2 regions of the Streptomyces sp. NBC_00390 genome follow, and region 1 is predicted to be linked to the other one. Evidence: riboswitches for the same ligand, from Rfam matches in the RefSeq annotation. Region 1 holds a riboswitch; the other holds the start of a gene.
What was found. A riboswitch is a leader RNA that binds a small molecule or an ion and turns the genes downstream of it on or off. The one in region 1 is predicted to bind glycine.
Positions count from the first base shown of each region.

Region 2: it holds a riboswitch for glycine, as region 1 does, so the genes downstream of both, gcvT (glycine cleavage system aminomethyltransferase GcvT) here and gcvP (aminomethyl-transferring glycine dehydrogenase) in region 1, are expected to answer to the same signal.

Region 1 covers NZ_CP107945.1:7,128,803-7,134,748, reverse strand. Annotated here, with positions in the region: gene gcvP (aminomethyl-transferring glycine dehydrogenase) at 1-1,561, opposite strand, end outside; glycine riboswitch at 1,623-1,738, opposite strand; glycine riboswitch at 1,739-1,836, opposite strand; gene OHS70_RS31620 (PRC-barrel domain-containing protein) at 1,951-2,334, shown strand; gene OHS70_RS31615 (DNA polymerase IV) at 2,244-3,728, opposite strand; gene OHS70_RS31610 (MerR family transcriptional regulator) at 3,808-4,338, opposite strand; gene OHS70_RS31605 (bifunctional nuclease family protein) at 4,572-5,045, opposite strand; gene ftsR (transcriptional regulator FtsR) at 5,099-5,845, opposite strand; gene OHS70_RS31595 (FHA domain-containing protein) at 5,888-5,946, opposite strand, start outside.
Region 2 covers NZ_CP107945.1:2,653,142-2,659,087, forward strand. Annotated here, with positions in the region: gene OHS70_RS10945 (ABC transporter substrate-binding protein) at 1-439, opposite strand, end outside; gene OHS70_RS10950 (enhanced serine sensitivity protein SseB C-terminal domain-containing protein) at 657-1,445, opposite strand; gene OHS70_RS10955 (enhanced serine sensitivity protein SseB) at 1,559-2,329, opposite strand; gene OHS70_RS10960 (AAA family ATPase) at 2,641-3,309, opposite strand; glycine riboswitch at 3,489-3,586, shown strand; gene gcvT (glycine cleavage system aminomethyltransferase GcvT) at 3,735-4,850, shown strand; gene gcvH (glycine cleavage system protein GcvH) at 4,909-5,283, shown strand; gene glyA (serine hydroxymethyltransferase) at 5,308-5,946, shown strand, end outside.

The DNA of each region.
Region 1 (5,946 bases):
TGGTCGCGTTCAGCTTCATGGTGCAGGAGCCGAGCGGGATCATGCCGCGGTCCAGCGCGTAGTCACGATCGGCGAGGCGGCGCAGGTAGCGCAGCATCGCGGTCTCGGAGCGGTGCTGGTGGAAGACCGGGTGGGTGAGGACCTCGTCGCTGCGCAGCAGGCCGGCCGGCAGCGCGTCGGCGATCGCCGCGTCGAGCGCCTCGATGTCGCCCTGCACGCCGAAGGCGGCCCACACGGCGGTCAGCTGTGCCCGCCCGGTGGTCTCGTCACAGGCGATGGAGACGTGGTCGGCGTCCGCGAGGTGCAGGTTGACGCCGTTCTCGCGGGCGGCGGCCACGACATCGGCGGCCTTGCCCGGTACCCGGACGGTCAGCGTGTCGAAGTACGAGCCGTGCACGACCTCGACGCCGCCGGCGCGCAGTCCCTCGGCAAGGACGGCCGCGTAGCGGTGGGTGCGCAGGGCGATCGCCCTCAGGCCCTGCGGGCCGTGGTAGACGGCGTACATGCCTGCCATCACGGCGAGCAGCACCTGGGCGGTGCAGATGTTACTGGTGGCCTTCTCGCGGCGGATGTGCTGCTCGCGGGTCTGCAGGGCCAGGCGGTATGCCTTGTTGCCGTCCGCGTCCACGGAGACGCCGACGAGGCGGCCGGGGAGGCTGCGGGCGAACTTCTCGCGGACGGCCATGTAGCCGGCGTGCGGGCCGCCGAATCCCATCGGGACGCCGAAGCGCTGGGTGGTACCGACCGCGATGTCCGCACCGAGCTCACCCGGTGAGGTGAGCAGCGTCAGCGCCAGAAGGTCCGCCGCGACGGTGACGATCGCACCGATCCCGTGGGCCTGCTCGATGACCGGCCCCAGGTCCCGTACGGCACCGGAGGCGCCCGGGTACTGCAGCAGGACGCCGAAGACGCCTCGCTCGGCGATCTCGGCCGGGATGCCGTCGCTCAGGTCGGCGACGACGACCTCCACGCCGGTCGGCTCGGCGCGGGTCTCGATCACGGCGACGGTCTGCGGCAGAGTGTCCGCGTCGACCAGGAAGACGCCGTCCTTGACCTTGCCGACCCGACGGGCCAGCGACATGGCCTCGGCGGCCGCCGTCCCCTCGTCGAGGAGAGAGGCGCCGGAGGTGGGCAGACCGGTCAGATCGGCGACCACGGTCTGGAAGTTCAGCAGCGCCTCGAGACGGCCCTGGGAGATCTCCGGCTGGTACGGCGTGTAGGCGGTGTACCAGGCCGGGTTCTCCATGACGTTGCGCAGGATGACCGGCGGCGTGAAGGTGCCGTAGTACCCGAGTCCGATCATGGGAGCGAGGACCTGATTGCGGTCGGCGAGCGCCTGCAACTCGGCGAGCACCTCGGCCTCGGTACGGGCATCGGGGAGATCGAGCGCCTCCGCGCTCTTGATCACATCCGGGACCGCGGCGGCGGTCAGCTCGTCGAGCGACCCGTAACCGACCTGCGCCAGCATCTTCGCCTGGGCCTCGGCATCAGGGCCGATGTGGCGCTGTTCGAAGGGGGTGCCCCGCTCCAGCTGGGAAAGCGGAATCCGGTTGGCGGTCATATGGGAGGCCTCCTGGTCTTGAACGACCTGCGAGGGGCATCGCGGCACGGATGCCCGGACGGCCTCCCCCTCTGTCATCTCAACCTGAGAGTTTCACCGGACGCCCACGGGCCGTCCGGCTTTCACCGTCGGTGAGAGCGGATGCCGTCCGACACTCGCCCTGCTTTCCAGAGTGACCTCTCCCGTGCGGTACAGGGGCCTGAGAGATTCCGGGGAGGATTTGCTCCTTCGGCGCCGCCGGCACTTTCACCGGAGGACTCTCCCGCACAGGGTCAGCAGCCGCTAGCCAGCCTACCAGCGCGCCTCCTCGCCGATCGCTCAAGTGGCCGACACCCGAGATGTAGCCTTTCGTAGTCCTTACAGATCAATTGCGACCTGTTGGAGGGACCGTGCAGACCGACATCGATCCGCGCAGCCTGATCGGCCGCAAGGCGTTCGACCGCAACGGCACCAAGATCGGGACCGTCGACGAGGTGTATCTGGACGATGCCACAGGCGTACCCGAATGGGCGGCCGTGCGCACGGGCCTGTTCGGGCGCGATGCCTTCGTCCCGCTGGAGCCCAGCGAGGTCGTCGACAACACCCTCCGTGTCCCCTACGAGCGCGCACTGATCAAGGACGCACCCGACTTCGGCGTCGGCAGACACCTCTCGCCCGAGCAGGAACTTCAGCTCTACCACCACTACGGGCTCGACATCTCCTCTCCGCCCGAGACGCCCGCCCCCTCGTCGGGGGACCCGTCCTTCGGGCGGGTCTCCGGCCAGGAGGACTGAGCCGGCGCGGGCGACGCCACCAGCGGCAGCGGGTCCGACGGCTCCAGATCGGGGTCGTCGATCCGGAACGTGCGCACGCGTCCGGGCGCCGAGCCGGGCTCCTCGAAACGCACCGTGACCCGGCCTACGCCGCTGCCCTGGACCCAGCCCGCCCCGTACAGGGCGTGCCGCACATCATGTCCGGCCGCCCAGCGGCGCTCGGCGGGCAGCTCGGGCGCGCTCGCGCCGTGGTCCTGCCCCAGGCCCTCCGGCCGCCCGCCCTGCCCCCCAGCGGCCGCCTCGGACTCCTCCGGTGCGGCTCCCCCGTCGCCGTGGTCCTCGGCGGCGGCCTGGGCGAACAGGTCCTCCTGCGTGTAGTCCGTGAGCCCGGTGACGCCCACCCCGAGCAGTCGTACGCCTCCGGTGGTGTCCACGGCCTCCAGCAGCCGTCCTGCGGCCTCCCGCACCACTGCCGGATCGTCCGTCGGCCCGCGCAGCGTCTCCGAGCGCGTCAGCGTCGAGAAGTCGAACCGCCGCACCTTCAGCACGATGGTCCGTCCCGAGTGTCCGGACGCCCGCAGCCGGCGCACACAACGCTCCGCCAGCCGCTCGACCTCCATGCGCACCCGCACCCGGTCGTGCAGATCCACGTCGAAGGTGTCCTCCACCGAAACCGACTTCGCGTCACGCTCGGCCACCACCGGCCGGTCGTCATGGCCGAGTGCCATCCGGAACAGCGAGGTCCCGTGCGCCCTCCCCAGCAGCCGTACGAGCTCGTCCTCGCCTGCCTCCGCGAGCTCCGCCACGGTCGTCATGCCGGCACGCCGCAGATGCTCCCCCGTCGCCGGCCCCACGCCCGGCAGCGTCCGCACGGACATCGGCCCCAGCAGCTCACGCTCGGTGCCCGGCTCGATGAGCACCAGACCGTCGGGCTTGGCCTGCTCCGAGGCGATCTTGGCGATCATCTTGGACCCGGCGAGACCTACGGAACCGGTGAGCCCGGTCACCGCCCTGATGTCCGACCGCAACCGCTCACCGGTCGCCCGCGCCGACGCGGAGTCGTCCGCCGTTCCCCCCGCCTCGAGGTCGACGAACGCCTCGTCCAGGCTCAGCGGCTCCACCAGGGGCGAGAGCGTGCCCAGCAGCTCCATCACCTGCTCGCTCACCGCGCGGTACAGGGAGAAACGCGGCACCAGATACGCCGCGTTCGGTGCCAGCCGTCTGGCCTGCGCCATCGGCATCGCCGAGTGCACACCGAAGCGTCTGGCCTCGTACGAAGCGGTGGCGACGACGCCGCGGGGCCCGAGCCCGCCGACGACGACCGGCTTCCCGCGCAACGAAGGCTTCGCCGCCTGTTCGGCAGCGGCGAAGAAGGCATCCATGTCCAGATGCAGAATCGTCGGCGCGGTTCTCACACCACCGATGCTGCCTCACGCCACTGACACGGCGCCGGTGACAACGCCCGCACTCCGCGTTCGGACGGGCGTGGTGCGTTCAGACGGCGCGGTCGCGCCGCCGCCTGGCCAGTTCGTCCATGGGGTTGTTCCCGACGAGGGTCTCCCCGGTGTCGACACGCTCCCCGTGCAGTTGCGACAGCGCGGCCTCGACATCGCGCCAGACGACACCCACGGCGATCCCGAAGATCCCCTGGCCGCCCTGGAGCAGATCCACGACCTCGTCGGGCGACGAGCACTCGTAGACCGTCGCACCGTCGCTCATCAGCGTCATTCGTTCGAGATCGCGGAACCCGCGGTCCTGCAGGTGCTGCACCGCGGTACGGATGCTCTGCAGGGCGACGCCGGTGTCCAGAAAACGTTTGACGATCTTGAGGACGACCACATCGCGAAAGCTGTAGAGCCGCTGCGTGCCCGATCCGTACGCCGACCGGACGCTCGGCTCCACCAGGCCCGTACGCGCCCAGTAGTCGAGCTGACGATAGGTGATGCCGGCCGCCGCGCACGCGGTGGGCCCTCGGTAGCCGATGGTGTCGGCGGAGGGTTCGGCCGCGCTGCTGTGAAGCGGCACCGGCCCGCCTTCTACCGGACTGCGTCCGGTGCCGCCCCCAGCCGTACTGTCGCCGCTGCTTCTCACGCCGACCTCCGTCCTTGACCTGCCTCCTCGACGGTAGGCAGTCACCAGGGGTGCGTCAACGATCGCCACACTCGGCACGCCGAGTGATAATCACCCTGAGAGTGGTTTCTCGTGCCCCGATCCGGGGAAAGGCTACTCGAATGCGCCGAGGCGGGGCGGCCACACCATCACTGGCTGCTGGAGCCGAAATCCTCGGGCGAGATCTGGTCGAGGAACTCGCGGAACTTCTCCACCTCGTCCTCCTGCTCGTCCGGGATCGCGATACCGGCGTCGTCGAGCACCCCGTCGCTGCCGTAGATCGGCGTACCGGTGCGCAGCGCCAGCGCTATGGCGTCCGACGGCCGGGCGCTCACCTCGACCCCACTGGCGAAGACCAGCTCCGCGTAGAACACGCCCTCACGCAGATCCGTGATGCGGACCTCGGTGAGCTCCTGCCCGACGGCCTCCAGCACGTCCTTGAACAGGTCGTGCGTCAGCGGCCTGGCGGGGGCCATGCCCTGCTGCGCGAAAGCAATGGCGGTCGCCTCCCCTGGACCGATCCAAATAGGGAGGTACCTGTCGCCTCCCACTTCACGCAGGAGCACGATCGGTTGGTTCGAGGGCATTTCGACCCGGACACCCACAACGTCGAGCTCGTTCACACAGCAACCCTAGGACGTGCCCGACCGGTTTGGGTAGTCGGGCTCCCCCATGATCAGTGCAGCCGGACCCCGAGAGCGGTCTGCACCAGGGCGGCGTGGAGCCGTACGGACAGCGCCGCAAGCTCCCTGGTCGTCGCCTCGGCATGCGCTCTGGTCTGCGGATTCCGATGCCGCCGAAGGGGTGCCACCACCTGCTCGACCAGGCCGGCGTCGCGTTCGGCGGAGGCCTTCATCGCTCTCAGATGTCGAGGTTCGAGACCGAATCTGCCCAGATCCGCGACCAACCGGGCGACGGTGATCGCCTCGGAGTCGTATCCGCCGTCCTCGTCGGGCGTGAGCAGGCCGTACGACTCCCACTCGGCGAGATCCTCTTCGCCGGACTCGGCGGCGGCCAGCAGCTCCGCACGGCCGATCCGGGCGGCAGTGGGGCGCTCGCCCTCCGCAGGGTCCCAGGTTCCGTCGAACAGCTCCCGCTGCGGGCCCTGCGCGGGCAGCTGAAGGGGCTCACCGCGCTCCAGGGCGTCCAACTGCTCCCGGATCACCTTGAGGGGAAGATAGTGGTCGCGCTGCATCCGCAGCACCAGCGCGAGCCGCTCGACGTCCCTTGCGGTGAACTTGCGGTACCCGGACGGCGTCCGGCGCGGTTCGACGAGCCCCTCGGTCTCCAGGAAACGGATCTTGGAGATCGTGACCTCGGGAAACTCGTCACGCAGCTGGGCGAGCACCGTGCCGATGCTCATCAGCGTGTCGCCCCCGGTGGCGGTGCCGTGGCCGGCACCGCCCGTCGGTGTTCGCAGCATGGACCTTCCTTGGGGTCCCCCCGGACGGAGTCCGGGGGAGGGTCACACGCCCCGCTGGCTCGCGTAGAAGACCAGCCGGTACTTGCCGATCTGAACCTCGT
Region 2 (5,946 bases), 4.5 Mb from region 1:
TGGACTGCCAGTAGTACGAGACCGCGCTGGACTGGTAGGTACCCTTCCAGTTGAACCAGTGGTCGTAGTTCGCGCAGACCGCGGCGGCGTTGAACGCCTCACCGTCGTGGAACTTCACGCCCTTGCGAAGATTGAACGTCCACACGGTGCCGGCCGGGTTGCTCGACCACTTCTCGGCGAGACCACCGACGAGCTTGCTGCCGCCGGACTCGTGCTCGAGCAGCGCCTCGAACGCCTGACGGGTGACACGGAAGGTCTCACCGTCACTCGCGAGCGCAGGGTCCAGAGAACCGGGGTCACCGGCACCGGCGAAGACGAAGGTGTCCTTGGCGCCGGCCTTGTCGTCCTTGCCGCGCTCACTGGAGCATCCCGTCGCGATCAGACCGACGGCCACCGCCGCCGTGATCGCCCGGACAACGCCGGACTTGAATATTCGCATGGGTCCACCCCTGGTTCGCCATGTGGTGAGGTCTTGACGGCCGAACACTACAGATCGGAGACACCACGGAGAACAGTCCGGATAGCGGTGATACCTAGCTGAGACCCGGACATTCAACAAACCGGGCAGTTCCGGGACATCCTTGCCGGGCTTGTTAACACCCTTGACATAAGTGCCTGTTCAGGCGTGTGTGTTCGAGGGGTGTCTCGAAGGGTGGTCAGCGTCCGACGGGCGGCGGATATCCGTAGCCGCCGGCTGCGGCAGCGCCGCCATGGGCCTCACGGTCGTAGAACGGGCGTGCGTTGACCCGCAGCCACATCGTCACCGGGTCGTACTCGTCGGACATCGCGACCGTGGACACCGGAAGGCCGTCCGGGACCGCGCCGACCGACTGCTGCATCATCGCGCGCACCGCGTCCACGGACTGCGGGCTCGTGTCGTAGAGGTCCAGGCCGATGGCGAGATACGCGGCGCCGATCGCGGGCTGCACCCAGGCGCGGCGGAGCGAGCGGACCGCGGGGGTGCGGTGGGCGTTCTGCGCCAGCAGCCCGTAGAACTGCGGGATCTCGATCGCCGGTTCGGACAGGCGCAGCGGCCCGGCCGGCATGCGGTCGAGTCCGGTGGCGATACGGCGCAGGTCCAGCCAGGGAATGCCCACGCCGCCACCGGGGGCATGCGGATTGAGCCAGATGCCCCAGCGCTCCGGGTACAGCGCACGGGCGATGTCGCGTCCGCTGACCACCTCGTGCGCGCGGTTCCAGCCGGAGACGGCGAGCTCCTGGGCGGAGGTGACGCACGGCGCGTATCCCACACCGTCGACGTCCATGTTTCCGTACTGGGCGTCGGGGGATCCGGGCTGACCGTGCCACAGCAGCATCCAGATCCGGCCGCCCGCCGGGTCCGCGAGGGCGCGCAGCAGTGCCTCGTACGCGTCATAGCGTCCGGGAGTCACCTGGCGCAGCATGTGCTCGACCTGCCCGGCCGCCGCGGTGCCTGACGCGCTCACTCTGGTTCCGCCCCTCTTGTGTCCCTCTTCGATCCGGCCATCGGCACTGCTTCACGGCCTCCGGTCAGGCCATGGAACCAGCTTAATCCGCAGTCCTTACACAGACTTGACGACTACCCGTCCCGGCGCTGGTAGAAGGGCCGGACCCGCTCCAGCATCCAGTCGCCGACGGGGTCCTGGGCTATGTCCAGCAGGACGAGGTTGACCGGCCAGCCGAGCTGTACCCGGCTCAGCGCACGGCCGAGCGCGTCCATCGGGGCGTTGCGGTCGGAGCCCTCGAAGGAGGAGAGCTGGACGCCGATGAACAGGACCGGCGGGTCCCCCTCGATGGAGGCGAGGGCACGGCGGGCGGTCAGGACGATTCCGGTCGCCTCGAACTCTCCGGCGGCAGCCGAGAGGAAGTCGACCGGCTCCTCCTGCCAGTCCGGCTCGAACAGCCGCACCCTGCCTCCGGTGGCAGGCCCCTCGAGCGGGGTACGTCCCGCCCGGCACAGCTCGGCGACGGCGGGCGGAGGCAGCGGGACGCCGACGGCGCCGCCGGGGTTCACGGCGATGCCGAGCTGCGGGGGCAGCCCGCGCGCGAATTCCCGGGCGGGCGCCACGGTGAAGGACATATGACTCCCGACGCAGGCGAAGAACTGCTGCTCGGAGCTGAAGACAGGGACGTAGGGGGCACCGTCGATCTCCACGGTGGGCAGATCGAGATTCGGGCTGTCGGGACCGCCGCCGCTCGGTAGCGGGACCCAGACATGGCTGCGGCCGAGCACCTCGACCAGCCGCCCTCCGGCCGCGGGGTTGCCCAGCGCGGCGCCGAGCACCTGTTCCAGCTCATTGCCCGGCCAGCCGCTGTACGGCTGCTGGTGGGTGTGCTCCGAAGTCTCCATGTGCGTGTCCTTCTCCCCCGGTCCTCCCCCGCACGTTCCGGGGTCGCGTCCCCGACGATAACGGGTCCCTCCCTGCCCACGGCGACCCGTCCGGGTGCCGGAAGGCCCCCGGACGGTCGCACCGGCCGAGGAGGCGTCGCGGCGCGGCGCGGCACGCAAGGCTTTCCCAGGGACCGACCGGGGCCGCGGTGGCCGGCTGAGAGCCCACCCCGCCCTGCGGGACCCGGGCCCGCGCACGATGCGTGCAGCACCGGCGGCACGTGGTGCCGCGGGCGGAGGCGACGGCGGCCTGACCGGCCCGGCCCGTCCGGCTACTCCTCGGTGAAGCCCAGCCGCGTCAGCCCCGCCGCCGCGGCGCGGTCCAGCAGCACCGCCGAGGCGCAGCCGGCCGGGAGCCGGCCCGATTCCGCGGCCGCGAGCAGACGGGCGACCGCCCGGCGGTGGCGGGCGAAGGCGTAGCCGGAGACGCCGCGCCCACGCTCACGCTGGCCCTCGCGGGCCACCCGCGGGGTGACATCGAGCAGTACGAGGTGCAGTCCGGTCCCCCGTCTGCGCACCTCGCGGGCGATCCAGCGCCGCACCCACGCCTGGGTGCCGCAGTCGTGGACGACCACGCTGCGGCCCGAGCGCAGTGCGCGCCGCAGGCCCGCGTAGTGGGCGATACGGACGAACGGCCGGTACACGGCGTACGGCAGCAGGCGGGGCATACGGGCGTCCCACCTGTCCCGGGTGTCCTGGGAGTCGATCCCGAGACCGCGTGCGGCCCGCTCGATCAGCGTGGACTTTCCGCTGCCGGGCAGACCGGAGACGATCACCACGTCACCGGCGGCGAAGACAAGGCTCTGCGGGCCGCGCCCCGATCGGTGCCTCAGGTCGCGCAGGACGGATGCACCCGCCTGCCCGCGGCCCCGGACGGGGACAGCCGGCTGAGCGGGTACTCCGGCCGACGTGGCGTATGCGCCGGACGGCTGCAAGGTCATCACCCTCCCCCATCTCGGGACACCCATCACCCTTGCCCATAAAGCGTAAAGAAATGGTAATGCCACTCAACCTATTTAAGGCGGCGCGACACGGGCGTCCTCACAGCCCGCTTCCCGGCCACCGCCCACTCTTCCCCGATGCGTGCAATGATGTGCGCGCCAACTGCATACCGGCCGCTTGAATCCGCGCGGGAGAGTCCCGGCCACCTGGTGTGGCGGGCGCCGAAGGAGCAAGATCCTCCCTTGAATCTCTCAGGCCCCGTACCGCGCGCGATGAGGCAGATCTGAAAAGCGAGCCGCTGTCGAGTGGCTCCACCCAAGGTGCAAGTCACGACTACCCGTACGCGGGGTCGGGGCGAACCTCTCAGGTTCCGATGACAGATGGGGAGGATTGTCCTCGCCGCCATGCCCTGGGAGCTTCATCCATGAGCAATGCCCCCCGTCTGACCGCTCTCGACGCCCTGCACCGCTCGCTGGGCGCGACCATGACCGACTTCGCGGGCTGGGACATGCCGCTGCGGTACGGCAGTGAGCGCGACGAGCACAACGCCGTCCGTACCAGGGCCGGTCTCTTCGACCTCTCCCACATGGGCGAGATCACCGTCACCGGCCCGCAGGCCGCCGCCCTCCTCGACTACGCGCTGGTCGGCAACATCGGCTCCGTCGGTGTCGGCCGCGCCCGCTACACGATGATCTGCCAGGAGAACGGCGGGATCGTCGACGACCTGATCGTCTACCGCCTCGGCGACAACGAGTACATGGTCGTCGCCAACGCGGGCAACGCGCAGATCGTCCTGGACGCCCTGACCGAGCGCGCCGAAGGCTTCGACGCCGAGGTCCGCGACGACCGTGACGCGTACGCGCTGATCGCCGTCCAGGGTCCCGAGTCCCCCGGCATCCTGAAGTCGCTGACCGACGCCGACCTGGACGGCCTGAAGTACTACGCGGGCCTGCCCGGCACGGTCGCCGGTGTGCCGGCACTGATCGCCCGTACGGGCTACACGGGCGAGGACGGCTTCGAGCTGTTCGTCGAGCCGCAGCACGCCGAGAAGCTGTGGCAGGCGCTGACCGAGGCGGGCGCCCCGGCCGGCCTGATCCCCTGCGGTCTCTCCTGCCGGGACACGCTGCGCCTGGAGGCGGGCATGCCGCTGTACGGGCATGAGCTGACCACCTCGCTGACCCCCTTCGACGCGGGGCTCGGCCGGGTCGTGAAGTTCGAGAAGAGCGGTGACTTCGTCGGCCGCGAGGCGCTGCAGGCCGCCGCCGAGCGCGCCGAGACCGACCCGCCGCGCAAGCTCGTCGGTCTGATCGCCGAGGGCCGCCGGGTCCCCCGAGCCGGCATGTCCGTGGTGGCCGGCGGCACGGTGGTCGGCGAGGTCACCTCGGGTGCCCCGAGCCCCACCCTCGGCAAGCCGATCGCCATCGCCTACGTGGACGCGGCCCACGCCGAGCCCGGTACGCCGGGCGTCGGTGTCGACATCCGCGGCACGCACGAGCCGTACGAGGTCGTGGCGCTGCCGTTCTACAAGCGCCAGAAGTGATCGTCCGCACCCTCTCTTCGTTCACCAGCACTCCCCCGCGTACAGGAGAATTCAGGTCATGAGCAACCCCCAGCAGCTGCGCTACAGCAAGGAGCACGAGTGGCTGTCGGCCGCCGAGGACGGCGTGTCGACGGTCGGCATCACGGAGCACGCGGCCAATGCGCTCGGCGACGTGGTGTACGTCCAGCTCCCCGAGGTCGGCGACACGGTCACCGCGGGTGACACCTGCGGAGAGCTGGAGTCCACCAAGTCGGTCAGCGACCTGTACTCGCCCGTCTCCGGTGAGGTCACCGAGACCAACGAGGACGTCGTCAACGACCCGTCTCTGGTGAACTCTGCCCCGTTCGAGGGCGGTTGGCTCTTCAAGGTGCGCGTCAGCGAGGAGCCGAAGGATCTGCTCTCCGCGGACGAGTACACCGACTTCGCCAGCTGACACACGACCCGTAGGGACCGAGAGATGTCGCTTCTGAACACCCCTCTCCATGAGCTGGACCCGGACGTCGCCGCCGCCGTCGACGCCGAGCTCCACCGTCAGCAGTCCACCCTCGAAATGATCGCCTCGGAGAACTTCGCTCCGGTGGCGGTCATGGAGGCCCAGGGCTCCGTCCTCACCAACAAGTACGCCGAGGGCTACCCCGGCCGCCGCTACTACGGCGGCTGTGAGCACGTCGACGTGGTCGAGCAGATCGCGATCGACCGCATCAAGGAGCTCTTCGGCGCCGAGCACGCCAATGTGCAGCCGCACTCGGGCGCCCAGGCGAACGCGGCCGCGATGTTCGCGCTGCTGAAGCCGGGCGACACGATCATGGGCCTGAACCTGGCCCACGGCGGTCACCTGACCCACGGCATGAAGATCAACTTCTCCGGCAAGCTCTACAACGTGGTCCCCTACCACGTGGACGAGCAGACCGGTCGGGTCGACATGGCAGAGGTCGAGAAGCTCGCCAAGGAGTCCAAGCCGAAGCTGATCGTGGCCGGCTGGTCCGCGTATCCGCGTCAGCTGGACTTCGCGGCGTTCCGCCGGATCGCCGACGAGGTCGGCGCGTACCTGATGGTCGACATGGCCCACTTCGCGGGTCTGGTGGCCGCGGGCCTG